Regions from separate parts of the Mesorhizobium sp. Cs1321R2N1 genome, predicted to be linked through region 2. Evidence: riboswitches for the same ligand, from Rfam matches in the RefSeq annotation. Region 2 holds a riboswitch; the other holds the start of a gene.
The links. Region 2 has a riboswitch for cobalamin ahead of bluB (5,6-dimethylbenzimidazole synthase). Riboswitches for the same ligand answer to the same signal wherever they lie in the genome.

Region 1 (14,588 bases), on a different contig from region 2:
GTCGTAGTCGCGGAACACCTGGTAGCAGCTGAAGATGGTCTCGGTCGCCTTGCCGATCAGGCTGTCCTCCAGCCCGAGCCCGAAGGCGATCTCGCGCGCCTGGAAGCGCTGCATGCCGACGCCCGGATCGACGGTGGCGCGGATGATGGAATCCGGCGCTCTTTCGGCGATCTCCTCGATCTCCATGCCGCCGGCGGCCGAGGCCACGATCATGACGCGCTCTTCCTTGCGGTCGAGCACGAAGCCGAGATAGAGCTCCTGCGCGATGTCGACGGCTTCCTCCAGATAGAGGCGCGAGATCAGCTTGCCGCGCGGGCCGGTCTGGTGGGTCACCAGCTTGCGCCCGAGCATGGCTTCGGCGGCGCTCGAGATCTCCTCGTCATTGGCGCAAAGCTTGATGCCACCGGCCTTGCCACGGGCACCGGAATGAACCTGCGCCTTCAGCACCCATTTGCCGCCGCCGATCTCGCGCGCCCGGTAGGTCGCCTGTTCGGGACTGTAAGCCAGGCCGCCGCGCGGCACATGCACTCCATGCCGGGCGAGCAGTTCCTTGGCCTGATATTCGTGGATGTCCATTTTTTCTCCTCCCCAAATCGTCGAAGTGCCGCGACGCGCGGTTCTCGTTGGCTAGTTAAGCTGGCCGGCGCGCTCGATGGCGTCATTAACCACCAGCACGTTGCGTGCCATGCGTTCCGATGCGGCGTCGATCATCTTGCCGTCGAGCGCGGCAGCACCCTTGCCCTGCGCCTCGGCCTCTTTCAGCACTTCGAGGATGCGGCGGGCGCGCGTGACTTCCTTCTCCGGCGGCGAGAACACCTCGTTGGCCAAGGCAATCTGCGAGGGATGGATCGCCCATTTGCCTTCGATACCGAGTGCGGCGGCGCGTCTGGCGGCCGCCTTGTAGCCTTCCGGATCGGAGAAATCGCCGAACGGCCCGTCGATGGCGCGCAACCCATAGGCGCGGCAGGCGACGGTCATGCGCGACAGGGCGAAATGCCACTGGTCGCCGGGATAGTCGGGGTTGAGGCCGCCGATGTTGACGGTCCGCGCCTTGTTGCTGGCGGCATAATCGGCGACGCCGAAATGCATCGCCTCCAGCCGGCCAGGCGTGGCGGCAATGGCCTCGACATTGGCCATGCCGAGCGCGGTTTCGATCAGCGCTTCCAGGCCGACACGGGTCTTGAATCCCTTGGCCATCTCGATCTGGTTGACCATGGCCTCGACCATATAGAGATCGGCGGGCACGCCGACCTTCGGCACCAGGATCGTGTCCAGCCGGTCGCCGGCCTGTTCCATCACGTCGACGACGTCGCGATACATGTAATGGGTGTCGAGGCCGTTGATACGCACCGAGACGGTTTTGCCCTTGGCGCGCCAGTCGATGTCGTTGAGCGCCTGGATGATGTTCTTGCGGGCGCGTTCCTTGTCGGGCGGGGCGACAGCGTCCTCGATGTCGAGGAAGACGAAGTCGGCGGCGCTGTTGGCTGCCTTGTCGATCATCTCCGGGCTGGAGCCGGGAACCGCCAGCTCGCTGCGCTGGAGCCTGAGTTTCTTGAGGTGGTTGATGGTGTGGCTCATCTTCTGTCCCCTCAGGCGGCTTCGGCGACAGGCATTGCCGCCGAGGAGCGGAAATGCTGGATGGCGGCGCCGACGCCGGAGCCCGGCGCCAGCCGGACGCCGCAATCGAGCAGCGCCATTTCAGCTGAAGACAGCGAGGCCAGTACCATCACCTCGTTCAGCCAGCCGAGATGGCCAATGCGGAAAACCTTGCCGAACACCTTGTTGAGGCCGCCGCCGAGCGACGTCTGGTAGGCCTGGTAGGCGCGCTTGACGACGTCGCCGCTGTCGATGCCATCAGGCACCAGGATGGCGCTGACCGTGTCCGAATGCCATTTCGGCGCCTTCGCACAGAGCTTCAGGCCCCAGGCGTCGACCGCCTTGCGCACGCCTTCGGCGAGGCGATGGTGACGGGCGAAGATGGCGTCGAGCCCTTCGTCCTCGATCAGGTCGAGCGAGGCGCGCAGGCCGCGCAGGAGCTGTGTTGCCGGCGTGTAGGGAAAATAGCCGGCATCGTTGGCGCGGATCATGTCCTCGAAGGAGAAGAAGCAGCGCTGGTGGGTGGCGGTTCTGGAAGCGACGAGAGCCTTCTTGCTGACCGACAGGAAGCCGAGGCCGGCCGGCAGCATGAAGCTTTTCTGCGAGCCGCTGACGGCGCAGTCGACACCCCATTCTTCCTGGCGAAAGTCGATCGAGCCGATCGACGAGACGCCGTCGACGAAAAGCAGGGCGGGGTGGTTCGCATCGTCGAGCGCTGCGCGGCAGCCGGCGACGTCGCTGGTGACGCCAGTCGCCGTCTCGTTCTGGGTGCAGAAGATCGCCTTGATGCGGTGCGTCTTGTCCGCCTTCAGCCGCTCGGCATAGAGGTCCAGCGGAACGCCGGTTCCCCATTCGCAGTCGATCACGTCGACCTCGAAGCCGAGCCGCTCGGCCATGTCGACCCACAGATGGGAGAACTGGCCGAAGCGAGACATCAAAACGCGGTCGCCGGGGCTGAGCACATTGGTCATCGCCGCTTCCCAGGCACCGGTGCCGGAGGACGGATAGATGAAGACGCGGCCAGTCTCGTTCTTGAAGACGCGTTTGATGTCCTCGAACAGCGGCAGCGTGAGATCAGGAAAGGATGCGGCGCGCATGTCCTCCATCGGCAGGTTCATCGCCTGCCGGACCTGTTCGGGGATATTGGTCGGCCCGGGAATGAAAAGATGGGTGAAACCGGCCATGGTGCGAACTCCTCCTGATCCAGCAAAGCGGTGGTGGGGAGTTTCGTTTCGACGGCTGATGTCAACAACACCTTGGCGGGTAAGAACTTGCCGCGTGCGGGTGGGTATGGCCTACCCGGTTGCCCTACCCGAAAGGCTGCTTCTGGCTGCGCCTCTCTCGTGAATAGAGCGCGACCGCCATGGCGCGGTTGCGGACGTCCAGCTTGTCGTAAAGATTCTTGAGATGGTACTTCACCGTATTCTCGGAGATCCCGGTCCGGGTCGCGATCTGCAAATTGGTCCAGCCATCTGACAGTACCGCCAGCAGTTCACGCTCGCGCACGGTAAGCCGGGACAGAGGCGTGTCGTTGACCTTGTTGATGTCGATAAAGGGGATGCAGATGCGGCCGTGCGCGACAGCCAGGATCGTGTCGAAAATGATGGCGGGATCGTCGAACTGGAAGCAGTAACCTTGCGCGCCGAGGCGCACACACTGTTTCAGGATGCCGATGTCATGGTCATTTGAGAAGACCGCGATGCGGATGTTGAGCTTGCGGCCCTGGACCTCGGCCAGGACGTCCGCGCCGTCCATGTCGGAGAGCTTCCAGCCGATCACGGCGACATCGAACTCCTGTACCGCTGCAAGCTCCAGGAAATGCCTGCCGCTTTGTACCGAGGCCAAAAGTTCGAAGCGCCCGTCGCAGTCCAGCATTTCGCGCAGAGCCGATATGACGAGCGGATTGCGTTCGGCCACGATCACGCGAACGCGCCGCTCTTCGACTGCCTTGTTCTCTGTCCGTGACTTGATCTTCAAGGGCTTCCGCTTTTTTGTTGCGGTCTGGCGGGTCCAGCCGATGCCTGGACCTGCATCATGACAATTCTGCTCCAATGGCGCGGGGGTGCTCTTTCCCCAGCGACATCGGCTGTCGCGCCGCAGGAAGCCGAAGCGTGGCCTGCTTTTGATGAAATCGACAGTTCGCGCGGGGCGGGCAAGCATGTGTTTGGCCTGAAATTCCCGCGCGTTGGAAGAACATGTTGCGAAGTTGAAGCGTTCCGAGTCGCCGTCACTTTTGTATGGGCACCGGACCGAAAACCGGTTTCCACTTTGCGGACTCATGGTCTAGACCTGATTTGCACCTTTTCCGGATTCTGATGGCGGGAGGCGCTGGTGGAAGGCCAGGACGAACGGACGACCGGCGCCAGGGCCGCCGACGAGCACCACGCTGATATCTATGGCGAGGACGGTGCCGTCCTATCGTCCTTCCTTGCCCAGATTGGTGCGGCGATCGCCGATCGCGATACGCTGACCCTCAAGCGCCAAGTCGACGACCTGCATCAGTCGGAACTTGGCGACGTCATCGAGGCGCTGCACCCCGAACAGCGGCGCGCGCTGGTCGAGCTGCTGGGCGCCGACTTCGATTTTTCCGCGCTGACCGAAGTCGACGAGGCGATCCGCATGGATATCGTCGATAACCTGCCCAATGCGCAGATCGCGCAAGCCGTGCAGGCACTCGATTCCGACGATGCGGTCTACATCCTCGAAGACCTGGAGCCGGAAGACCAGGACGAGATCCTGTCGCAGCTGCCGTTCACCGAGCGGATCAGGCTGCGCCGTTCGCTCGACTACCCGGAAGAGACCGCCGGGCGGCGCATGCAGACCGAGTTCGTCGCGGTGCCGCCTTTCTGGACCATCGGCCAGACCATCGACTACATGCGCGAGGACAAGAACCTTCCCGACCGCTTCAGCCAGATCTTCGTCATCGATCCGACCTTCAAGCTGTTGGGCGCCATCGATCTCGACCAGATCCTGCGCACCAAGCGCGCGGTCAAGGTCGAGGAAGTCATGCATGAGACGCGGCACGCCATCCCGGCCACTATGGACCAGGAAGAGGCGGCGCGGGAATTCGAACAATACGACCTTTTGTCGGCCGCCGTCGTCGACGAGAACGAGCGGCTGGTCGGCGTGCTGACCATCGACGACGTCGTCGACGTCATCCAGCAGGAAGCGGAGGAGGACCTGCTGCGCATGGGCGGCGTCGGCGACGAGGAGCTCTCCGACAGCATTCTGGCGACCTCGCGCTCGCGCGTTCCCTGGCTGCTCGTCAATCTGCTGACGGCATTTTTGGCGGCATCGGTGATCGGCCTGTTCGATCGCACGATCGAGCATATCGTCGCCCTCGCCGTGCTGATGCCGATCGTGGCCGGCATGGGCGGCAATGCCGGCTCGCAGACCATGACCGTCACCGTGCGGGCGCTGGCAACCAGGGATCTCGACATCTACAATGCCGGCCGCATCATCCGCCGCGAAATGGGTGTCGGCTTCATCAACGGTATCGTCTTCGCCATCCTGATCGGCATCGTCGCGGCTGTCTGGTTCCATGACCCCAATCTGGGCGGCATCATCGCGGCGGCGATGATCATCAACATGTTCGTGGCGGCCCTTGCCGGCATCCTGATTCCATTGCTGCTCGACCGGTTCAAGGTCGATCCCGCGGTCGCTTCGGCGGTTTTCGTTACCACCGTTACCGATGTCGTTGGATTCTTTGCCTTCCTCGGCCTCGCGACCTGGTGGTTCGGCGTCCGGTAAGCGTCTTAATTGACTTTTACGTAAATGCCGTGCGAGGCTCGTGCGGGGTGCCGCGTCGATTCCGGCGGGCAAGGGTTTGGTTCGGGACAGATGGGCGACGCCGCATGGCGATCACCCGGAATTCCGGCATGGAGTGACAATGCGGGAATATTATTCGATCACCGAACTGACCCGCGAATTCGACGTGTCGACGCGGACGCTGCGTTTTTACGAAGACGAGGGACTGGTGCAGCCGGTGCGGCGCGGCCGTACGCGGCTGTTTCGCCCTTCCGATCGTCACCTCATCCGGCAGATCATGCGCGGAAAACGGCTCGGCTTCTCGATCAACGAGATCCGCGAGATCATCCAGATGTACAAGGAGCCGCCGGGCGAGGTCGGGCAGCTCAAGCTGATGATCAAGCGCATCGAGGAAAAACGCGAGGACCTCAGGCAAAAGCGCCGCGACCTCGAGGAGACGCTGGCCGAACTCGATCAGGCCGAGGAGTCTTGCGTCGAGCGGCTGGTCGAACTCGGGGTCAACACCTAGCCGAAATTTCGAGATGTTGGCGGGACAGCGCCCCCCTCTGTCCTACCGGACATCTCCCCACAAGGGGGAAGATTGGCAACTTTAACGCTGGCTCAGATCCAGCGCCGCACCCGCTTGGCATAGTCGCGGTATTTCTTGCCGAATTTCGCCGCCAATATCTTTTCCTCGCCCTCGATCGCGACCTTCTGGGTGACGAAGGCGGCGACGAAGGCAAACAGGAAAAACCAGGCGATGCCCGAGACGAAGGCAACGCCGATCAACAGCAGCGTGTTGGCCAGGTACATCGGGTTGCGGGTGACGCCGAAGGGGCCGGTCGTGACGAGATGATCGGGCACGGCGTTGGGATTGAGCGTTGTCCTGGCCCGCATCATGGTGCGGATCGCGGTGAACCAGAGTACGGCGACGGCGAACAACGCCACCCAACCGGCGGCGAACAGAATGTCGCCCAGGAGGTCTCCGATCCAGGGCAAGGGATACAGCATGCCGAGGATGATGCTGATGGCGATTGCGGCAGCGTAGATCACCGGCGGCCACGGTATCACTCCAGGCTTCGGCTCGGTCATTGTGTCCCTCCCTCGGTTATCTTGTCGTCCGTCTTGGCGGTGCACGTTGCGGCAAGATCGGACAGATGCGCCCTGAAGTCCGCAGTCTGGTCGTTGTTGAAGAGCCGATCAAGTGATCCTTCGCCTTGCAGCGTATCAAGCATGCAGCCGCAATAGCTCGAACAGAAGGTTGCGTTGCGCATCTGCTCGCACGAGCGCTGGCAGGTTTTCAGGAAATTGACCTGCGGGGGCTCGACTTGCGCCGGCATCAGTTGCGAGAACAGCCAGACGCTACCGATCAGCAGCGGCTGGTGGATCAGGTAAAAGGCCAGGCTGTGGCGGCCGATGAAGACCAGTGGATTGGCCCAGCGGCCGGGCACGAGGCTCGCCAGGCGTGCCCGTATGCCGGAAGCGGAAGCGAGTTTCGCCACTCCGAGGCCGAGAAGCACCGCGCCGAACCAGGGGAAAAGCGGCACGTAGTCGTTGGAGCGCGGATTGACGGCGGAAAGGCCGATCCACCACAGCCAAGGGTGATCGAGTGCCTCGAAGCGCAGGTAGACTGGCGCCGCGATGACCAGCGCGGCGACGACAAGCGTCAGCAGCGCCGGCAGGCCCAGGAAGGCGAGGCCAAGCAGGCTGGCGAGCGCGATCTCATGCAGGATGCCGAAGAAGATGAATCCATCCGGCGTGGCGATGCGGGTGACGACCGAGATGGCGACCGCCGCACCGGCGACCATGGCGAACCGTTTCCAGAAGGAGTTCCAGCGGATCTGTCGGCCATGGGCGAGATAGAGGCTGACGCCGACAAGGAACAGGAAGGTAGAGGCAATGCAGCGGGCGTAGATCTTCCACCAGCCGAAGGCGGTGAGACCGGGGTCGGTGTAACCGAAGAATTCCAGGTCCCAGGTGAAATGGTAGCTTGCCATCGCGATCAGCGCGATGCCGCGCAAAATATCGATGGCAACGATGCGCTTCGATGGCTCCGGAACGGGTGCGGTCGGCGTGTGGATGCTCATGGTCTCGCGATCTGATTCAGCCCCTCCAAGACGACTATCACGGTTGCACTGGATAGAAGAAGACCGGTCGCCTTGGCCTGACCGCGCGGCGGAGCCCGCGCCAGCCGCCGAATTGGGCCAGCGCGGGAAAGCCTTTGACCGGCTTCGCTTTTTGCCGGGTGTGCGTCGGTTTCCTCTTAATGGGCCTGAAATATCCACGGCAGATTTGACGCCGCGATTCTGCTTTGGGGAAGCAATGTCCACGCATGTGCGCCATCCGATCTGGCTTCCGGCCCTCAAGGCCGCGGATGCGCGCACCTTCGCCTCGCTCTACGCGGTCGAGTCCTTCGCCCGCGCCATGGTGTCGAGCGTCATCCCGATCCAGGCCTACGAGATACTCCACAACGAGCAGATCGTCTCGATCCTCTACACCGTCGTATCCATGCTCGGCCTGTCGGTGACCTTGTTCATGCCGATGCTGATCCGCCGCTTCGCGCGGCGCTGGGTCTACACGGCAGGCGCCTGCCTGCTCGCCATCGGCTCGCTGTTCTTCGTCACCCACACGCTCGCTGGACAACTCGCCGGCATGCTGTGCCGCGTCATGGGCGCCAGTGCGCTGTCGATCACACTCAACCTCTACATCATGGACCACATCCGCAAGACCGACTTCATGCAGGCCGAATCGCTGCGCATGGCGTGGTCGATGGTTGCCTGGACGGGCGGGCCGACGCTTGGCATTTTCCTTTATGCGCATTTCGGCATCTATGCCGCGCATGGCGCGGTGGCGGTTTTCGCCATGGCTTTGCTGGCGCTGTTCTGGACCTACCGGCTGGGCGACAACCCGTCGATCCGCCCGGGCAAGACGCGGCCGGCAAATCCGCTCGCCAACATCGGCCGCTTCGTGGCGCAGCCAAGGCTCAGGCTCGCCTGGCTGATCGCCTTCGGCCGGTCCTGCTTCTGGACGACGTTCTTCGTCTATGGACCGCTGTTCATGGTGATCACCGGCGAGGGTGAACTGGCGGGCGGCCTGCTGGTCTCGGCCGGCAATGCGCTGCTGTTCATGGCGATCTTCTGGGGCAAGGCAGGAAAACGCTTTGGCGGCCGACGCACCATGACGTTTGCCTACTTCGCCATGTCGGCGTCGCTGCTGGCGGCGGGCACGGTCGGAGCGGCAGAGCCGTTGCTGACCGGCGCCTTCCTGTTGTGCGGCGCCTTCTTCACCATCGCGCTCGACGCGCTGGGCTCGACCGCCTTCATGCGCTCGGTGCGCTCCTATGAACGCGCGCAGATGGCGGCGGTCTACCGCACCTATCTCGACTTTTCCGAATTGACGCCGCCGCTGGTCTATTCGGTGGTGCTGGCCTTCTTCGGATTGGGATCGGTGTTCGTCACGCTCGGCCTGCTGGCGGCGTTTTGCGGCTTCATGACCTGGCGCTACCTGCCTAAATCCCTCTAAAAAATCAGAGCGAAAGCTCAGCATGGCGCTCGCGCACCCAATTGTGGAAGCCGTGCAGCTCATATTCCTCGGGCATCAGCACGCCGGCTGTATGACGCATCGAGCGCAGGCCCTTCTGGTTGATCTCGCAGATCGCGGCATCCTCCTCCAGCACCTGTGTGCCGAAGGCGACGATGTTGTCGATATCGGTGGCGGCGAGCGCCTCGGGCGCGAACAGCCATTCGGCGGTCAATTCGGTCTGTTCGGGACCGAGCGGCACCAGCCGCACGGTCCTGACATAGTCGACATGGCCGACGATGAACATCGAGGGCAGGCTGGTGGCATAGGTCTGGCCGGCGGTGCGTTCCGCCTGCGTCAAGCCGGGGAAAACCGGCCCATGCGTCTGCCCATCACGCGACCATGTTTCAGCCCCGGCGCGCAGGCCGCCGGAGAATTCCGGCGCATCATTGTCGGCATGGCGCGTCCATTCGGGATCGTCATGCCGGCTCATCAGGCCGCGGCCATAGATCGGCACCAGCCGCGACAGGTCCTTGTGGACGCCCGGGCAGTGCAGGCACTCGTTGAAGTTTTCCCAGAAAATCTTCCAGTTGCAGTTCATCACCTTGCGCAGCACATGGCCTGACACCAGCGTGTCCAGCGGCCAGTTGCCGAGGTCGCCGGAGGCCGGGTCGAAGGATGACAGCGCTGAGCCGGCGGCATCTTCAGCAAGATTGACGAAGACGAAGCCCCGCCACACCGAGAGTGCAACGCGATAAAGCGGGTGGTCGGCCTTGTCGAAGCCGTCGGGCAGCGATTTCGACGGTACACGCACCAGATCGCCACGCAGCGAATAGGACCAGGCATGATACGGGCAGGTGATCAGCCGCGCCTTCAGGTGTCCTTCGCCTTCCTGGCAAAGCTGCGAACCGCGATGCCGGCACGTGTTGTGGAAGGCATGCAACGCGCCGGCGTCGTCGCGCAGAACAAGGATTTCCTGCGTACCGACGCGGAAGGTGCGGAATGCCAAAGGCTGGGCAAGGTCGGCCTCGCGGCAGACGAGCAGCCAATTTCTGTACCAGATGGCGTCGAGATCACGCTGATAGGTCTCCTGGTCCCAATAGGCCGATGAGGGCAGCGTCGGCTCGGTTCGGGTCAGGCCGTTATAGGGCTCGCGCTCGCTGGCATCGGGCTGCATGGCTGGCTTCCTGTGAGGGTTGGCAGCCGACACCCGGCCATGAAGTTTGTCAATCAGGAGGGGAGCGGCCTTGCCGATACGACGCTCCTGCGCTGGCGGCTGTCGGAATTTGGTTTGCCGCGCGCGGCGAATTTCCCTATAGTCACCAACGTCGTCGGTTCCTTTTTGGAGCCAAGAGGGAATGCGGTGCGGGCGAGGTTTTGCCCAATGTCGTGGCTGCCCCCGCAACTGTGTGCGGTAGTCCTCTCCATATGCCACTGAAGGTTTTCCTTCGGGAAGGTGGGGAAGGGCGCTTATCCGCGAGCCAGGAGACCTGCCGGCGACAGGAAACTGACTTCGATGCCCTCGGGTGGAGGGCGAAAGGACAAGACATGACTACCGCTTCCGTCTCCCTCGGCGCCTCCGTCTCCTCGCAGGCGCGCTTCATGCAGCTCGCGCTCGCGGCGCTGCTCGGCATGTTCGTCGTTGGCTTTGTCGGTTTCTCGCATATCGATGCGGTCCACAATGCCGCCCACGACTATCGCCACTCGATGGCATTTCCCTGCCACTAACGAGGATCTGACATCATGAATCTGTTTCGCAACGTCGTGTTCGTCGCGGCGATCGCGGGGCTTGTGGCCGGTGTCGTTCTCGCCTGCATGCAGGCCTATGCGACCGTGCCGCTGATCCTCAAGGCGGAAGTCTACGAAAAGGCCGGCGGCGGCCATCACCATGACCACGCGGCCGCACCGGCGGCCAGCAACGATGCGGTGAGCACGGTCGCGCCCGCTGGGAATGCGATGAGCTCTGCCGCGCCCGCGACCGCCGACGCCATGGCGCCGGCGGTGGAAGACGAAGGCTGGGCGCCGGCCGACGGTTTCGAGCGTTTCGCCTTCAGCGTGGTTGCCAATATCGTCACCGGCATCGGCTTCGCGCTGGTCCTGGTCGCGGTTTCCGAGTTTGCCGGCGGCGTCGGCAATTGGCGCCAGGGCGTGTTCTGGGGGCTGGCCGGCTTTGCCGTGTTCACGCTGGCACCAGGCCTTGGCCTGCAGCCGGAACTGCCGGCGATGCCGGCGGCCGATCTGCTTGCGCGCCAGATCTGGTGGACCGCGACGGCGGCGGCGACCGCCATCGGCCTTGGCCTGATCGTGTTTCGCAGATCGCTGCCATTGACCATCCTTGCCGTCTTGCTGATCGTTGCCCCGCACATCGTCGGCGCGCCGCAGCCCGACAGTTTCGAGACGCCTATCCCGGAAGGCCTGCACCATCAGTTCGTGGTGGCGGTGACGGTGACCAATCTGGTGTTCTGGCTGGTGCTCGGCGCGGTCGTGGGCGTGGTGCGCAGGCGCTTCACCGGCACGGCGACCAGCTTGCGCGACAGCTTTGCCTGATCGCGGCAAGCTGATTTTCATCATCGGCGGCGCGCGCTCCGGAAAGAGCGCGCACGCCGAAACATTGGCGATGGCATTGCCCCCGCCATGGGCGTATGTCGCCACGGCGCAAGCCTATGACGACGAGATGCATGAGCGCATCGCACTGCACCGCTCCCGGCGCGGCGAGGGCTGGTCGACCATCGACGCGCCGCTCGACCTTACCGAAGCGCTGGAGGCTTTGCCGGATGATCAGCCGGTGCTTGTCGACTGCCTGACGCTATGGCTCACCAATCATATGCTGGCCGGTCACGACGTCGAGGCGGAGTGCCGACGGCTGGCGGACGTGCTGTCGCGGCCGCGCGGACCGTGGTTCGTCGTGTCGAACGAGGTCGGGCAAGGCATCGTGCCCGACAATGCGCTGGCCCGGCGTTTTCGTGACGATGCCGGCCGGCTCAACCAGCGGGTCGCCGCGGTTGCCGACACGGTGCTGCTGATGGTGGCGGGGCTACCGCTCAAGGTGAAGTGAAATGACTGACATCGACGACAAGGATGAAGAACGCCATCGCGCCAAGATGGCCAAGCGCAAGGCGGTGCAGGACGCCGAGGTTGCGAGCAAGACGGTCGAGAAGGGGTTGCTGATCGTCAACACCGGTCCCGGCAAGGGCAAGACCACGGCCGCCTTCGGGCTGGCGCTGCGGATGCTCGGCTACGGCAAGCGCGTCGGCGTCGTGCAATTCATCAAGGGCAAATGGCATACCGGCGAGAAGGATGCGTTTGCCGCCTTCGGCGACCGCGTCGTCTGGCACGCAATGGGTGAGGGTTTCACCTGGGAGACCCAGGACCTGAAGCGCGATATCGCCGCTGCCGAGGCCGCCTGGGCCAAGGCGCTGGAATTGATCGACGATCCCTCGATCAGCCTTGTCGTGCTCGACGAGCTCAACATTGCGTTGCGCTACGACTATCTCGATCTCGATAAGGTGGTTGTGGCGCTGAAAGGCCGGCGCGAGGACCTGCATGTCGTCGTCACCGGCCGCAACGCCAAGCCAGCGCTGGTCGAGGCTGCCGATCTGGTCACCGAGATGGGTTTGACCAAGCATCATTTCTCGGCGGGCGTGAAAGCTCAGCAGGGCATCGAGTTTTAGAAAACCAGAACAGCGATCACCGCGATCAGGCCGAACAAGCCAATCAGCAGGAAATCAGCGACACGGTAGAGTTTCAGCGCGCGCCTGATGTCGCCGCTGTCGACATCGCGGCGGCCGCCTTCGCCCATGAAGATGTCGTCGACCATGACACCGCCATAGCTGCGTGGTCCGGCAAGCGCGAGCCCAAGCGCGCCGGCCATGGCCGCTTCGGGCCAGCCGGCATTGGGCGAGCGGTGTTTTTTCGCGTCGCGCCGTACCGCTTGCCAGCCGCCGTGGGGGTCGGCGCCCTCGACCAAGAAGGAAGCGAGCACGATCAGCAGCGCCGTCAGCCGCGATGCCGGCAGGTTGATCCAATCGTCGAAGCGCGCCGCCGCCCAGCCGAACGCCTCATGGCGTGGGGTGTGGTGGCCGATCATCGAATCGGCGGTGTTGGCCGCCTTGTAGGCGGCGCCGCCGGCCAGCCCGCCAACGCCGGTCCAGAAGGCGGGGGCGACGATGCCATCGGAAAAATTCTCCGCCAGGCTTTCGATCGCCGCACGGCAGACGCCTGCCCGGTCCAGCGTTTCGGGATCGCGGCCGACGATCCGCGAGACGGCGGCGCGGCCCATGTCGAGGCCTCCACTGTCGAGCGCGTCGGCGACGGCTTCGACATGTTCATGCAGGCTCTTCTGCGACAGAAGCGATGTTGCCAGAAGGACGGCAATGATCCATCCCAAGGGGACGAACCAGAGCAGAACGAGCTGCACGCAAAGACCTGTCAGCGCCGGCACCAGCACGATGACCAAAAGCGCCTGGACACCACGTTGGCGACGCAGTGCGTCGGGATCAGTGGCGCGGTTGAGCCTCAAGTCGAGAAAGGATATCAGCCTGCCGAACCACGTCACCGGATGGCCGATGGCGCGAAACAGCCAGTCGGGATAACCAAGGACGAATTCGACAAGCAATGACAGGAAAGCGATCAGGACTGACATGAGGCTTCTTGAAGGAGCGGTGGACCATGGTGGAAGTCTTGGCCGGGCAAGGGCGCTTTTCCCCAATGCCGTGCTGCCTTTCGTCGACCTCTCGACCGGTATCAATCCGCACTCCTACCCGCTTTTCGACCTGCCCGCCACCTCCCTGTGGCGGTTGCCGGAGGCCGCGCGTGGGCGCGAACTGATGGAGATCGCGGCCAACACCTATGGCGCGCCTTCCGCGGGAAACGTGGTGGCGGCGCCCGGGACGCAAATCCTGCTGCCGCGCGTAGCCTCGCTGGTGAGGCCCGGCAAGGCGATGGTGCTAGGGCCGACCTACGCCGAACACGCCCGGGCGGCAGCGATTGCCGGGCACGAGGTGGTCGAGGTCGCCGATTTCGCGGCGCTGGTCGACGCTGACCTCGCCATCATCGTCAATCCGAACAATCCGGATGGGCGCATCATCGAGCGCGACCGGCTGCTGATGCTGGCTGACGGACTTCGCGCCAAGGGCGGGCTGCTGGTCGTCGACGAGGCGTTCATGGATGTCGGTCCACGCGAACACAGCCTCGCCGCCGACGTCGGCCAGGGCGGCATTGTCGTGCTGCGTTCCTTCGGCAAGTTCTTTGGTCTGGCCGGCCTGCGGCTTGGGTTCGCACTTGCCGATGCGCCGACGGCTGAACGGTTGCACATGCAGTTCGGGCCGTGGGCCGTCGCCGGACCGGCGCTGGAATACGGCATCCGCGCGCTCGCCGATCTCGACTGGCAAGATGCGATGCGAGCGTCGCTGGCGGATGAGGTGGTGCGGGTTGATGCGCTGTTTGGCCGGTTCGGCGTTCGCGTCGCGGGCGGCACCATATTGTTCCGCTATCTCAGCCTGCCCGATGCCGGCGGCCTGTTTTCCGCGCTTGGCGAAAGTGGCATCCTGCTCCGGCATTTCTCCGACCGGCCGAATGCCCTGCGCGCCGGCCTGCCGGCAAACGAGGAGGAATGGCGCAGGCTTGAATCGGCCCTTGCCGAATGGGCGTCGCGGCGTGAGGATCGGTCGAAAGGTTCGAAACAATGATCCATGTCTGCTCGCTGGCGAAGATCGAGGAAACCGTTG
Region 2 (14,588 bases):
CTGATTTCTGCCTGACCTTCACAAGGAAAAGACCGTGACAGACCACATCCTCGTCGAGCGCCAGGGCGCCATCCAGATCATCCGCATGAACCGCCCGGACAAGAAGAACGCCCTGACGCGCGCCATGTATGCCAAGATGTCGACGGCCCTTGCCGAAGGAGACGCCGATCCGGCGGTCCGCGTTCATGTCTTTCTCGGTGTGCCCGGCGCCTTCTCATCCGGCAACGACCTTGCCGACTTCATGGTGGTGGCCACCGGCGGCGATGGTGGCACGGAAGTCTGGGATTTCCTGCTGGCATTGGCCCGGGTCGAAAAACCCATCGTCTCTGGCGTCGACGGCATCGCGGTCGGCATCGGCACCACGATCAACCTGCATTGCGATCTGACCTTCGCCACGCCACGCACCGTGTTCCGCACGCCCTTCGTCGATCTCGGCCTCGTGCCGGAGGCTGGATCGAGCCTTTTGGCGCCGCGCATCCTGGGTCAGCAAGCTGCGTTTGCGCTGCTTGCCCTCGGCGAAGGCTTCTCGGCCGAGCGCGCGAAGGCCGCTGGAGTGATCTACGAGGTGGTCGAGGAGGGCGCTCTGGAGGCCTCGGTCCTCTCGGCAGCCGGCCAGATCGCGGCCAAGCCCCCGCAGGCTCTCAAGATCGCGCGCGACCTGATGCGCGGCTCACGCGACGATCTGGTTGCACGCATCGGAGTGGAGAGCGAGCATTTCCGTGAGCGGCTGAAATCCGATGAGGCGCGCGCGGCCCTCACGGCATTCATGACCAGGAAAAAGGGCTGAACCTTACCCTTTCAGGGATAAAGCCTCGTCTTGCTCCAACCACCATCGGCGTCGCGTGAGAAGACCACTCGGTCATGCAGCCGGAACGGCCTGTCGTGCCAGAATTCGATCGTCTTCGGCACGATGCGGAAGCCCGACCAGTGCTTGGGCCGTGGAATCTCGCCGATCGCGTAGCGCGCTGTGTATTCCGCGACCGCCTTTTCCAGGGCAAAGCGGCTTTCCAGCGGCCGCGACTGCTTCGAGGCCCAGGCGCCGATGCGGCTGCCGCGGGGCCGCGTCGCGTAATAGCTGTCGGCCTCGGCGTCGCTGACGATTTCCACCGGACCGCGAATGCGGATCTGGCGGCGCAACGATTTCCAGTGGAAACACATCGCCGCCTTCATGCTGCCTAGAATCTCCTGGCCCTTGGCGCTTTCGAAATTCGTGTAGAACACAAAGCCGCTTTCATCGAACCCCTTGAGCAGCACCATCCGTACGTCCGGCATGCCCTCGGCATCGACGGTCGCCAGCGCCACGCCGTTGGCATCGTTGATTTCGCTCTTGGTGGCGTCGTCCAGCCAAGCGGCAAAGAGGCGAAACGGCTCGGCCGCTTCGGTAAAGTCACTGGTTGTTAACGCTGTGTCACTCATAGTTTTTCTCAAATTGTCACGAGATCAGGGAGGTTGCCGATTGTCGCGTATCGCGCAAGCTTTTGACAGCAGGCAATGGAGCGTTATCGCTTCAGCCAGCGCGAAAGCGGCGATCGTGGCAATCGCCCTGCCGCTTGCTGGCTGCGGTGCGGGCGGCTTCAGCCTGGACAAAGCCGAAGTCGACCGCTCGATCCTGACCAGCAGCACATCGGCTTCGGCCAAGCCGGCCGATTCGGATCGCGACTCCGACCAGACGACGATCGGCAATGCGGTATCCTCCGCCGACATCGAGCAACTCAGTGGCCAGGCAGTGCCTTGGGCGAATGCCGGCACCGGCTCGCGCGGCTCCATCACGGAACTGGCGGAATTGAAGGACAGCGGCCAGACCTGCCGCCGCTTCAGGGCTTCGCGCGAGAGCTTTGACGGCGTTGCCATGTTCGAGGGCGAACTCTGTCTTGCCAGTGCCGGCGGCTGGCGCATGCAGGGCTTCAAGGCACTCTGATTTTCCGGCCTTGATATGACGCACCGCTACTGGAATTTCTTCCTATGCGAGCGCATATAGGGGGCAAGTATGGACTCACTCCTTTTCCAGGGCAGGAAGCATGCGCGACCCCTATGAGGTGCTGGGCGTTGCAAAGAACGCATCGGCCAAGGACATAAAATCGGCGTACCGGAAACTCGCCAAGAAGCATCATCCGGACCAGAATCCGAATGATCCCAAGGCGAAGGACCGTTTTGCCGCGGCCAATCAGGCCTACGAGGTCATCGGCGACGAGAAGAGCCGTGCCGCTTTCGATCGTGGCGAGATCGATGCCGACGGCAAGCCGCGTTTCCAGGGTTTTGAAGGTGCGGCCGGCGGCGGCGACCCCTTTGCCGGGTTTCGCCGCCAGCAACAGGGCGCCGGCGGCTCGCGATTCGAGTTCCGCTCGGGCCGCCCCGGTGGCGATCCGTTCGACGGCAACAGCGACATCTTCAGCCAGATTTTCGGCGATGCCTTTTCAGGCGCGCGCGGGCCAGGCGCAGGCGACCGCCGCCAGCCGGCGACATCAGCTGACCTGAACGTCACGCTCGACGTCACCATCGAGGAAGCTGCGAACGCCGAAAAGGTCACGGCGATGTTCCCGGATGGCCGCAAGGTGGCGGTCAAGCTGCCGGCCTATGTCGAGGATGGCCAGACCATCCGGTTGAAAGGCCAGGGCGAGCAGGGACCGGGTCAGCCCGGCGACGCACTGGTCAAGATCCACATCCGCCGCCATCCGCGCTACCGCATCGAGGGTCGCGACCTGCACGCCGACCTGCCGGTTTCGCTGGCCGATGCGGTGCTGGGCGCCAAGGTGCCGGTCGAGACGCCGACCGGCAGGCTCGCTGTCAACGTTCCCGCCTGGTCGAGTTCCGACAAGGTCCTGCGGCTCAAGGGCAGGGGCTTGCCGGAGAAAGCCGGCGGCCATGGCGACCTCTATGCCCATGTGCGCATCATGCTGCCGGAAGGCGGTGACAGCGCGCTGGAATCGCTGTTGCGCGGCCAAAAAGGCTGATCAAGAGCTTTTGTCCCCCGAACTGTCCGGTTTGAACGCTTGAAGGGGCTGTGTGCCTGTGCGATAGGCACTCCACAAAGCAGAAACCTTGCGGAGAGCGCTGACATGGCGGGTGGACAGGGCCTAATGGCCGGCAAGCGCGGCCTTATTCTTGGCGTCGCCAATAATAGGTCGATCGCCTATGGCATTGCCAAGGCCTGCGTCGATCATGGCGCCGAGATCGCACTGACCTATCAGGGCGAAGCCTTCAAGAAGCGCGTCGAGCCGCTGGCGGCGGAACTGGGCGCCTTTGTCGCCGGCCATTGCGACGTCACCGATCCTGCGAGCTTGGACGAGGTTTTCGCCAATGTCGCCAAGCATTGGGGCAAGCTCGACTTCCTCGTCCACGCCATCGCTTTTTCCGACAAGGACGAGCTGACCGGCCGCTATGTCGAGACGACGCGCGACAATTTCCTGCGCACCATGGACATTTCGGTCTATTCCTTCACCACCATCGCCAAGCGCGCCGAAGCGCTGATGACCGAGGGCGGTTCGCTGCTGACGCTGACCTATTACGGCGCCGAGAAGGTGATGCCGCACTATAACGTCATGGGCGTCGCCAAGGCGGCGCTCGAGGCCAGCGTGCGTTACCTCGCGGTTGATCTCGGCGCCAAGAAGATCCGCGTCAACGCGATTTCCGCCGGGCCGATCAAGACGCTTGCCGCCTCCGGCATCGGCGATTTCCGCTACATCCTGAAGTGGAACGAATACAATTCCCCGCTGAAGCAGACAGTCACGCAGGAAGAAGTCGGCGATTCCGGCGTCTATTTCCTGTCCGACCTGTCGCGTGGCGTCACCGGCGAGGTGCACCATGTCGATTCCGGCTATCACGTCGTCGGCATGAAGGCGGTCGACGCGCCGGATATTTCGACGGTCAAGGATTAGTTCTCTCCGCTATCCTCCATCCAGGCCCTGGGCCGATCTTCGGAAGAGCTGATGTACCCGCTGGTTTATATCGTGCGCCACGGCCAGACCGCGTGGAACGCCGAGTTCCGGCTTCAGGGCCAGGCCGACACCGATCTCAATGCCCTCGGCCGCGAGCAGGCGACCGGAAACGGCCATCGGCTGACCGAACTCATCGGCGATCCCAACGAGTTCGACTTCGTCGCCAGCCCAATGAGGCGGACGCGCGAGACGATGGAACGCATCCGCGCCGCCATGAAGCTCGATCCGCTCGCCTATCGAACCGATATCAGGCTCATTGAAGTCAATTTCGGCGATTGGCAGGGCTTTACATTTGCCGAACTCGATACGCGGTCTCCCGGGGCAAGCAGGACGCGTGCTCGCGACAAATGGAATTTTCAGCCGCCGGGCGAAGGTGCCGAGAGCTACCAGATGCTGCTTGAGCGGGTGAAGCCATGGTTCGACGAGATCGACCGCAAGACGATCTGTGTCACGCATGGCGGTGTCATGCGCGCCCTGTTTCGCTTCGTGCTTGATAGGCCCGAGGACGAGGCCGCGAACCTGGAGATACCGCACGATCGCGTGCTCAAACTTGAAGGCAACAGCCTGGAGTGGCTGTAGGATGCTGGCAAAGGCCAATTCCTAATGCATGTCGCCCAAAAGTGACCTCGGTTTTGGGGAAGACGACATGCACAAAAACAAGACCTAAAGCGTGTCGCATGAATCCATTTCGACGCGACGCGCTTTAGTTCGTGTCGCTGTCTCCCGGCAACTGCATGTCGGTGACGACGTTTTCGCCATCGGTCACATCGTAAGCGATGACGATGTCCATGCCTGGCTTCAGCGCGTCGAGATCGGTCTCGGCGTTCAGCTTGTAGGATTTGCCGTCATCAAGCGTCAGCGTCAACGCGTCCTTGTCGACCTTCTTGATCAGGCCTTCGGTCTGGCCGGCAAAGGCGGCGGTGGAGAGCAGCAGCGTGGCGGCAACAGCGCCAATCAGGGTACGCATAATCGTCCTCTTTGGTCATTGCGCCGGCCTGGGTGGCGGCGGATCCTCAACGGCGAATGGAGCAGAGCAGAAACCAACCGAATGTGTCAAAACTAAATCCGCCAGATCACAGTTTGACCACTGTGGAAAACGCCAATAGAAGGCTGGCTTCAGCCGGTTTCGATGCCGGGCAGGGCACTTTCCATGTCTCACAACACGTTTGGCCATCTTTTCCGCGTCACCACCTGGGGCGAGAGCCATGGCGCGGCGCTCGGCTGCGTGGTCGATGGCTGTCCGCCGGGTATTCGTTTCACGCGCGATGAAATCCAGGCCGAACTCGACAAGCGCCGACCCGGCCAGTCGCGCTTCGTCACCCAACGCCGCGAGCCGGACGAAGTGAAGATCCTCTCGGGCTTCGTCCTGGACGAGGACGGCGCGACAATGATCACCACCGGCACGCCGGTGTCGATGCTGATCGAGAATGTCGATCAGCGGTCGAAGGACTATGGTGAGATCGCCCGCCAGTTCCGGCCGGGCCATGCCGACTACACCTACGACGTCAAATACGGCATACGCGACTATCGCGGTGGCGGCCGCTCTTCGGCGCGCGAGACCGCAGCCAGGGTCGCCGCCGGCGCGCTCGCCCGCAAGGTGGTGCCGGGCATGGTGGTGCGCGGCGCGTTGGTGTCGATGGGCGAAAAGTCGATCGATCGCGCCAACTGGAACTGGAATTTCATCGGCGACGCGGAAAATCCGTTCTTCACCCCCGATCCCGCTTCCGTTCCTGTTTTCACGCAATATCTCGACGGCATCCGCAAGGCCGGCTCCTCGGTCGGCGCGGTGATCGAGATCGTCGCTGACGGCGTGCCTCCCGGCCTCGGCGCGCCGATCTACGCCAAGCTCGACCAGGACATTGCCTCCGGCCTGATGTCGATCAACGCCGTCAAGGGCGTCGAGATCGGCAACGGCTTCGAGGCCGCCCGCATCACCGGGGAGCAGAACGCCGACGAGATGCGCATGGGCAATGACGGCAAGCCGGTGTTCCTGTCCAACAATGCCGGCGGCATCCTCGGCGGCATCTCCACCGGCCAGGCCATCGTCGCGCGCTTTGCCGTGAAGCCGACGTCGTCGATCCTGACGCCGCGCAAATCGATCGACAAGGACGGCAACGACGTGGAGGTGATGACCAAGGGTCGCCACGACCCTTGCGTCGGCATCCGCGCCGTGCCGATCGGCGAGGCCATGGTTACCTGCGCCATCGCCGACCACTATCTGCGGCACCGAGGACAGACAGGAAGGGGATAGGGGACTAAGCTTGGCTGCCACGCCGAAACGGCCAAATTTTCCTTTTCCCTACTCCCGCACTACCCTATTCCCCTACTCCCTGCGAGTGAAACGAGCGCTTTATGCCTTACGACCAGAAGAAAATCGTCGAAGCAATTCGGGCCTTCGAACGCGGCGAGATCGTCGTCGTCATGGACGATGACGGGCGTGAGAACGAGGGCGACCTGATTGTCGCCGCCGTCCACTGCACGCCGGAGAAGATGGCCTTCATCGTGCGCAACACGTCGGGCATCGTCTGTACGCCGATGCCGCGCGAGGAGGCCAAGCGGCTGAACCTCGCGCCGATGGTGGCCGACAATGATTCGGCCCACACGACCGCCTTCACCGTCAGCGTCGACTTCAAGCATGGCACCACGACAGGAATTTCAGCCGAAGACCGCACGCTGACCGTTCGCAACCTTGCCAACGGCAATGTCGGCGCCTCCGATTTCGTCCGCCCCGGCCACATCTTTCCGCTCATCGCGCGCGAAGGCGGCGTCTTGATGCGCTCGGGTCACACCGAGGCCGCGGTCGACCTCTGCAAGCTCGCCGGCCTGCCGCCGATCGGCGTGATCTCGGAACTGGTCAATGATGACGGCACCGTCAAGCGCGGCCCGCAGGTCGCGGCCTTCGCCGAGGAGCACGGTCTCAAGCAGGTATCGGTCGCCGACCTCATCGCTTACCGGCAGCGCAAGGAAACGCTGGTCGAGCGCGTCGCCTGTTCCGACATCGAGACGCTGGGTGGCAAGGCGCAGGTCTTCACCTACACGCTGCCCTGGGACACGATGCATCACGTCGCCATCGTCTTCGGCGATATCCGCGACGGCGAGGACGTGCCGGTGCGACTGCATTCGGAGGACGTCGTAACCGACGTGTTCGGCACCAGCCACCGCCTCGACGGCATCATGAAGGCGATGGGCGAACGCAAGCGCGGTGTCATCGTCTATCTGCGCGAGGGCTCGGTCGGCGTCGCCCACCAGGAGCGCAACCGGCCGGCGCCGGGCGATCGCGAGGACCATGAAGAGGCGCGCCGGCGCGAGAGCGAATGGCGCGAGATCGGCCTTGGTGCGCAGATCCTGAAGGATCTCGGCATTTCCTCCATCAACCTGATCGCCTCGCGCGAACGCCATTATGTCGGTCTCGAAGGGTTTGGCATCCACATCGCCAAGACCGAGATTATCTGAGCTCAAGAAATCCTGGCTGTCACTCGGCCGGGATTGCCGCCTCGCATCCTTCCCACTCGCATTCGTGGGTGGCGAGGCTGCGCTGGCCGAGCAGCACCGTGACCAGTGCGATAACGCCCGATGCCACCGAAACCCAGAACCCGTTCTGGGCGCCGAACGCATCCACCATCGCGCCGGCAGCGAACGAACCGAGCGCCATGCCGATGCCGATGCCGGTGGTCACCCAGGTGATGCCTTCGGTCAGCATCGTCTCAGGCACATGCCGTTCGATCAGGCCGAAGGCGGTGATGAAGGTCGGCGAGATCGCCACGCCGCTGATGAAGACAGTCAGCGCGAGCACGGGCACGGTGCTGGCGGTAAGCGGCAGCAGTGTGCCGAGCGCGACCAACGCGACCGCGATGGCGAGCTGGCGCTGCAGCGGTGCTTTCAGGTTGAGCGCGCCGATGATGATGCCGAGCACGAAGGAGCCCAGCGCATAGACGCCGATGACGAGACTTGCGGCGCCTGGCTGGCCGAGTTCCTTGGTGATCGCCACCGTGCTCACCTCCGTCGTCGCGAAAGTCGCGCCGATGAAGATCATGGCGAAGGTGATGATTTGAACCGGCCCCAGGCGGATAGCCGAGCCGGTTGAGCCATGGTCCACCGGTCGCACCTGCGGTTCGGTCGAACGCTGCAGGATGAAGGCTGTCGAGCCCAGGGCCAGGAACAGCGTGCTGACGAGCACGCCCGCTTCCGGGAACAGCGCGGCGCTGAGACCAACCGACAGCGATGCGCCGGCGATGTAGACCAGTTCGTCGGCCGCCGACTCGAAGGCGAAGGCGGTGTTCATCTCGGGCCGGCCCCGGAAAATCTCGGTCCAGCGCGCGCGTACCATGGCCGGCATGCTTGGCATCGCCGCGGCCAGCAATGCCGACACGAATAGCGTCCATACCGGCCAGTCCTGATTGGCCGATGCGATCAGGGCCGCGAATGCGAGCACGGAGATGATGGTGGTGGGGACGACAACCCGCGTCTGGCCGAGGCGGTCGACCAACCTCGATATTTGCGGCGCCAGGAAAGCATTGGCCAAGGCGAACGTCGCCGAAACCGCACCCGCCAGCCAGTATTCGCCACGCGTCTGCGACAGCATCGCCACGATGCCGATCGGCGCCATGGCGATCGGCAGGCGCGCCATGAAGCCGGCGGCGGCAAAGCCCCTGGCGCCAGGAGCGCGAAAGATTTCCGAGTAGGGGTTTTGCATGATCCTGTTCCTCGACAAGGGGCGATTCGACAATTACATACGAGACGTATAAGTGTTAGATAGACCATACGTCGCGTATGTCAATTGGCATACGGAGCGTATGTAGATAAGGCCAGAGCATGCACCGACCCCGCAAGGAGATGATCGCCGAGACGCGTGCCAAGCTGATCGCCGCGGCGCGCCAAGCCTTTGGCACCATCGGTTATGCCGAAGCGTCGATGGACGATTTCACGGCATCGGCCGGACTGACGCGCGGCGCCCTCTATCATCACTTCGGCGACAAGAAGGGACTGCTGCAGGCGGTTATCGCGCAAATTGATGCGGAAATGGCCGCGCGGGTGAATGAGGTCGCGTCGAGGGCGCCGACCCGCTGGCAGCATTTCGTCGACGAATGCACGACCTACATCGAAATGGCGCTGGAGCCGGAAATCCAGCGCATCATGTTCCGGGACGGTCCGGCCGTGCTGGGCGACCCGGCACAGTGGTCGAATGCCAATGCCTGCGTCGGTTCAATGACCGATCATCTGACCGCGCTGCAACAGGACGGGGTGGTCGTGCCGGGCCTCGATCCCGAGACCGCGGCGCGGCTGATCAACGGGGCGAGCAGCCAGGCCGCGCAGCGGATCGCCAACTCGAACGATCCCGAAGCGACGTCGAGGAAGGTGGTGGCAGCGTTCAAGCAATTGCTCGAAGGCCTGCTCGAGAAGCCGGAGGCGCGGCCAAACTGACCCGCAATCGGGCTCCGCCACCGCTCGCAATTGACAATAGACGGTTTGGGCGCATCCTCCACAGCCACCTCTGGGGGATTCGGGGTATGTGGGATTTCGATATCGGCAGGTCGGTGTCCATCATGATGCGGACCTGGCCTTTCATCGTCTTTCGTATGATCGTCTATTTCGGCATCACGCTGGCCTATATCATGGCCACCGGCACCGGTGCCTCGGTCGGCTATGGCGTCGGCCATATCTCCACCGATCCCGACGGGCCGTTGTCCTTTGCCATGTGGGGCGGGATTGTCGGTTTCGGCCTCGTCTCGATCGCTGTCTACTGGATTCGCGAATACATCCTCTACGTCGTCAAGGCAGGCCATATCGCCGTCATGGTGCATCTGATCGACGGCCACGACGTACCCGACGGCCAGAACCAGATCGCCTATGCGAAAGGGGTTGTGACCGAGCGTTTTGCCGAGGCGAACATCCTTTTCGTCGTCGACCAGCTGGTCAAGGGCGCCATCCGCGCCATCACCGGCCTGCTGGGCGGCATCGCGGCTTTCCTGCCCATTCCGGGCCTGAGCGGCCTGGTCTCGTTCCTCAACACGGTGATCCGCCTGTCGCTGACCTATGTCGACGAGATCATTCTCGGCTACAACATCCGCATCAATTCGTCCTCGCCCTTCGAGACCGCGCGGCAAGGCGTTGTGCTCTACGCCCAGAACGGCAAGATCATGCTCAAGAACGCCGTCTGGCTGGCCGTGATCATGTGGGGGGTCTCCTTCGTCATCTTCCTGCTGATGCTGGCCCCGGCAGCCGCCATTCTTTACGTCATGCCAGGACAGCTCGCCGGTTGGGCCTTCGTTCTGGCCATCGTCTTTGCCTGGGCCTTTAAGGCGGCGTTCATCGAGCCGTTCGCCATCGCCTGCCTGATGCAGGTCTATTTCAAGACCATCGAGGGTCAGGTGCCCGATGCCGCCTGGGACGCCAGGCTGGCCGATGCCTCGTCGAAGTTCCGGGAACTCAAGCGCAAGGCGCTCTCCACCTTCGACGGTTCGCGCTGGGGCACGGCCGGCGCGACACGCTGATCGGTTGGGCTGGCGGGCCCACCGGCAACAGTGCTGAAGCGGGCCACTGTCGATTTGAGCGGCGCTTCGCCTTGCCCACAAAAAGTCTCGCTCATGATCAGGTCGGGCAACGGCAGCCGTCGGCCCCAGCCATGCGTTTCGAGATCCGGTTTTGGCGCGAACTCCGAGACACGGCCGACGCAGAGATAGGCGATCGGCGTCACGTGATCGGGGATGGACAGCAGGCTCTTCAGCGCTTGCGCCTCGATGATGCTGACCCAGCCGACGCCGACTCCCTCGGCGCGTGCCGCCAGCCAAAAATTCTGCACCGCGCAGACCGTGCTGTAGAGATCCATTTCCGGATTGTGCCAGCGTCCCAGCGGCGAGGCTTTCGAGCGCTCGCGGTCGCAGGTGATGCAGATGTTCAATGCGCTTTCGCAGATGCCTTCGAGCTTGAGCTTGCGGTAAAGCGCCCGCCGGTCCGCCTCGATTGCCGGCAGTTCCTGTTCGCGCGCCGCCAAGAACAGATCGCGCACCTCCGCCCGTCGCGCGGCATCGCGGATGACGATGAAATTCCAAGGCTGCATGAAGCCGACTGACGGCGCGTGATGGGCGGCGAGCAAAAGCCGCGCCAGCACCTCGTCGTCGATCGCTTCCGATGTAAAATGGCTGCGGACGTCGCGCCGCGTGAACATGGCGCGGTAAACCGCGTCGCGCGCGATCTGATCAAATCCATCGGCCGTTGGAGCGGTCATAGCTTCCGGCATCGCTTGTCCCCTTGCGATTGCAGCAGTTCAAATTCTCAGAGCGTACTTGTGCGTCCAGGAGGGCGCACGTCGCTCTGATATCATCCGCCTGACCATGCGGATGACGATGCCTGCCAGGCCGGTCTTCTGGCTCGGGATCAACCCACGTCCGGTGCCTTCCCGTCATCGACAGTGGCATTTACCGGCGCGGTCCCCCTCACAGCGTTGGGCACGCCACGGCATCAAACCGTGTTCCCGATTCTCCCGCCAGAGCATTTGCTCCCAAGTGGAATCACTTGGCGTCGCAGAAATGCGGCTAAAACAAACCTCCGGCAGGCACCAGGCAGTGGCGGCGACCTTACGCCGAAGCGCCGGCGACGCCAATGCCCGCAGCGACATGAATGGACGCAGGCGTGATTTTCCCCAGCGATCAAGCCGCAACGCATGGCCATCACGGCGCCGGGGCACTAGATAAGGGGGACATGGCCACTCGTCTCTACACGCACCCGATCTTCCTCGAACACATCACCCCGCCAGGTCACCCCGAGCGGCCCGACCGCTTGCGCGCCATCGAGCGCGTGCTCGACGACGAAGCTTTTGCCGCGCTTGACCGCGCCGAGGCACCGCAAGGCGACGAGGCGACCATCCTCTATGCGCATCCCGCCGATTTCGTCGCGCGCGTGCGTGCCGCCATTCCCGCTGAAGGCCTCGCCCGCATCGACGCCGACACCACCGCCAGCCCGAAGAGCTGGCAGGCGGTGATCACCGCGATCGGCGCCGCCAATGCCGCCGTCGACGACGTCTTTGCGGGCCGCGCCGACAATGTCTTCGTCGCGGCTCGTCCGCCCGGCCACCATGCCGAAAAGACCACGGCCATGGGCTTCTGCTTCTTCAACACTGCGGCTATCGCTGCCCGCTATGCGCAGAAGAAGCATGGTGCGGAGCGTGTCGCCGTCGTCGATTGGGACGTGCACCACGGCAACGGCACGCAGGATATTTTCTGGGACGATCCCTCGGTGCTCTATTGCTCGACGCACCAGATGCCGCTCTATCCCGGCACCGGCGCGAAGAACGAGACCGGCGCCGGCAATATCGTCAACGCGCCGCTGGCGCCGCAGACCGGCAGCGAGGTTTTTCGCGATGCTTTCCTGTCGCGCGTGCTCCCGGCACTCGACAATTTCGCGCCCGATTTGATCATCGTTTCGGCCGGCTTCGACGCGCACCATCGCGACCCGCTGGCGGAGATCAATCTTACCGAGGACGATTTCGACTGGGCGACCGGCCAACTGATGCAGCGCGCCGCACGCCATAGCGGCAACCGGCTCGTCAGCGTGCTCGAGGGCGGCTACGATCTGCAGGGATTGGCATTTTCGGTCGGCGCCCATGTCGGGCGACTGATGAAAGGATGAATGATGACTGGTGAGATCAACGAAGACGTCAAGGCGATGAGCTTCGAGCAGGCACTCGACGCGCTGGAGAAGATCGTCGATGATCTGGAGCGTGGCGACGTGCCGCTCGACCAGTCGATCCGGATCTACGAACGCGGCGAGGCGCTGAAGGTGCATTGCGACCGGTTGCTGAAGGCCGCCGAGGACAAGGTCGAGAAGATCAGGCTGTCGCGCGACGGCAAGCCGGTTGGAACCGAGCCGCTCGACGCGGACTGAGGTCCGGAGCAGGCTTACCGACTTTTGGACACGATCATGATTGAGGATACAACTCGTCCCGATTGAAACGGACAAGAGGAGATACGGAAGCGATGTGCAGAAACATCAAGACCCTGTTCAATTTTGATCCGCCGGCAACCAATGACGAAGTCCGCGACGCGGCACTCCAGTTTGTCCGCAAGCTCAGCGGAACGACGCGACCGTCGAAACAGAACCAGCATGCGTTCGATCATGCGGTCGAAGCCATCGCGGCATCCGCACGCGAATTGCTTGATTCCCTGGAAACCCACCAGCATCCGCGCAATCGCGAAGAGGTGGCAGCCAAACTGAGAGCAAAGGCGGCGATCCGGTTCGCCTGACATGTCCAAAGCGGCCACCGAGCGCTGACCAGGAGAGTTCATGAGCTTCTTCCCGGGGGAAGACCCTGAGGCCGGCGATGCCTTCGCCAGCGACCAGATCGAACTGATGGTCATCCCCAACGCCAAGGATATTGGCGGCTTCGAGGTGCGCCGCGCCTTGCCGACCGCCAAGAGAAGGCTGGTCGGGCCGTTCATTTTCTTCGATCGCATGGGCCCCGCGATCATGCGCGCCGGCCAGGCGCTCGATGTTCGTCCGCACCCGCATATCGGCCTGTCGACAGTGACCTATCTGTTCGATGGTAAGATCAGGCATCGCGATTCGCTCGGCACCGAAATGGTGATCGAGCCCGGCGACGTGAACCTGATGACCGCGGGCCGTGGCATCGTCCACTCCGAGCGCACGCCGCAGGAATTGCGCGGCGCGCCGATGTCGATCTCCGGCCTGCAGACCTGGCTGGCTCTGCCGGACGGCAAGGAAGAGGTTGCACCGGTGTTCGAGAACACAGCGGCGCTGCGGCTTCCAGAGATCGATGCCGAAGGCGTCAGCGGCCGCGTCGTCATCGGTGACTTCCAAGGGTTGCGGTCCCCGGTGCGGGCAGATTCCGACACGCTCTACGCCGATTTGCGGCTGGGGCCCGGTGCCAGCGTCAAAATCCCGGCCGATGCGGAAGAGCGCGCCATCTACACGCTGGAGGGCGAAGTCTCGATTTCGGGCGACGTCTTTCCGGCCGAACGGCTGCTGGTGTTCCGGCCCGGCGACGAGATCGTCATATCGTCGCAAACCGGTGCGCATTTCATGCTGTTCGGCGGCGCCTCGCTCGGTTCGAAGCGCTACATCTGGTGGAATTTCGTCTCTTCGTCGAAGGAGCGCATCGAGCAGGCCAAGCAGGAATGGAAGACCGGCCGCTTCGATATCGTTCCTGGCGATGAGAAAGAATTCATTCCGCTGCCGGAAGGCTGAGCGGTGAGGGGCTGACCATCCGCGTCACCGACACGCATTTACTTTCGCCAGCCGGCGGCCTATCCCGCCGATGAAAAGAGAGTCTGGGCCCAACGTGAACGCAACGCCGCATACGCCGCTTCTCGACAAGGTTCGCGTCCCGGCCGACCTGCGCACGCTGGCCGAGAGCGAATTGCCGCAACTGGCGGCCGAGCTGCGCACCGAACTGGTCGATGCTGTCTCCCACACCGGCGGCCACCTCGGTGCCGGCCTTGGCGTGGTCGAACTGACAGTGGCGCTGCATTATGTCTTCAACACACCCGATGACCGGCTGATCTGGGATGTCGGCCATCAGGCCTATCCGCACAAGATCCTGACCGGACGCCGGGACCGCATCCGCACCTTGCGCCAGGAAGGCGGCTTGTCGGGCTTCACCCGCCGAGCCGAGAGCGAGTATGACCCGTTCGGCGCCGC

Region 1: another riboswitch for cobalamin. It lies ahead of O7A61_RS14275 (CbtB domain-containing protein); the one in region 2 lies ahead of bluB (5,6-dimethylbenzimidazole synthase).

What each region holds. Positions count from the first base shown of each region.
Region 1 covers NZ_JAPYKP010000045.1:3,071-17,658, forward strand. Annotated here, with positions in the region: gene O7A61_RS14220 (malate--CoA ligase subunit beta) at 1-576, opposite strand, end outside; gene O7A61_RS14225 (HpcH/HpaI aldolase/citrate lyase family protein) at 628-1,578, opposite strand; gene O7A61_RS14230 (aminotransferase class V-fold PLP-dependent enzyme) at 1,590-2,780, opposite strand; gene O7A61_RS14235 (response regulator transcription factor) at 2,905-3,573, opposite strand; gene O7A61_RS14240 (hypothetical protein) at 3,631-3,912, shown strand; gene mgtE (magnesium transporter) at 3,928-5,346, shown strand; gene O7A61_RS14250 (MerR family transcriptional regulator) at 5,486-5,872, shown strand; gene O7A61_RS14255 (methyltransferase family protein) at 5,965-6,435, opposite strand; gene O7A61_RS14260 (heparan-alpha-glucosaminide N-acetyltransferase) at 6,432-7,430, opposite strand; gene O7A61_RS14265 (MFS transporter) at 7,666-8,865, shown strand; gene O7A61_RS14270 (aromatic ring-hydroxylating oxygenase subunit alpha) at 8,870-10,039, opposite strand; cobalamin riboswitch at 10,178-10,374, shown strand; gene O7A61_RS14275 (CbtB domain-containing protein) at 10,411-10,590, shown strand; gene O7A61_RS14280 (CbtA family protein) at 10,606-11,409, shown strand; gene cobU (bifunctional adenosylcobinamide kinase/adenosylcobinamide-phosphate guanylyltransferase) at 11,402-11,917, shown strand; gene cobO (cob(I)yrinic acid a,c-diamide adenosyltransferase) at 11,919-12,533, shown strand; gene cbiB (adenosylcobinamide-phosphate synthase CbiB) at 12,530-13,504, opposite strand; gene cobD (threonine-phosphate decarboxylase CobD) at 13,503-14,549, shown strand; gene O7A61_RS14305 (tyrosine phosphatase family protein) at 14,546-14,588, shown strand, end outside.
Region 2 covers NZ_JAPYKP010000031.1:11,760-26,347, forward strand. Annotated here, with positions in the region: gene O7A61_RS11175 (acyl-CoA dehydrogenase family protein) at 1-15, shown strand, start outside; gene O7A61_RS11180 (crotonase/enoyl-CoA hydratase family protein) at 35-787, shown strand; gene pdxH (pyridoxamine 5'-phosphate oxidase) at 799-1,416, opposite strand; gene O7A61_RS11190 (RT0821/Lpp0805 family surface protein) at 1,457-1,918, shown strand; gene O7A61_RS11195 (J domain-containing protein) at 2,019-2,951, shown strand; gene fabI (enoyl-ACP reductase FabI) at 3,057-3,875, shown strand; gene O7A61_RS11205 (histidine phosphatase family protein) at 3,927-4,514, shown strand; gene O7A61_RS11210 (DUF1344 domain-containing protein) at 4,639-4,902, opposite strand; gene aroC (chorismate synthase) at 5,086-6,186, shown strand; gene ribB (3,4-dihydroxy-2-butanone-4-phosphate synthase) at 6,288-7,388, shown strand; gene O7A61_RS11225 (MFS transporter) at 7,408-8,628, opposite strand; gene O7A61_RS11230 (TetR/AcrR family transcriptional regulator) at 8,748-9,356, shown strand; gene O7A61_RS11235 (hypothetical protein) at 9,443-10,426, shown strand; partial or broken gene bluB (5,6-dimethylbenzimidazole synthase) at 10,513-11,172, opposite strand; cobalamin riboswitch at 11,273-11,466, opposite strand; gene O7A61_RS11245 (histone deacetylase family protein) at 11,634-12,560, shown strand; gene O7A61_RS11250 (exodeoxyribonuclease VII small subunit) at 12,564-12,815, shown strand; gene O7A61_RS11255 (DUF2277 domain-containing protein) at 12,908-13,174, shown strand; gene O7A61_RS11260 (pirin family protein) at 13,215-14,135, shown strand; gene dxs (1-deoxy-D-xylulose-5-phosphate synthase) at 14,206-14,588, shown strand, end outside.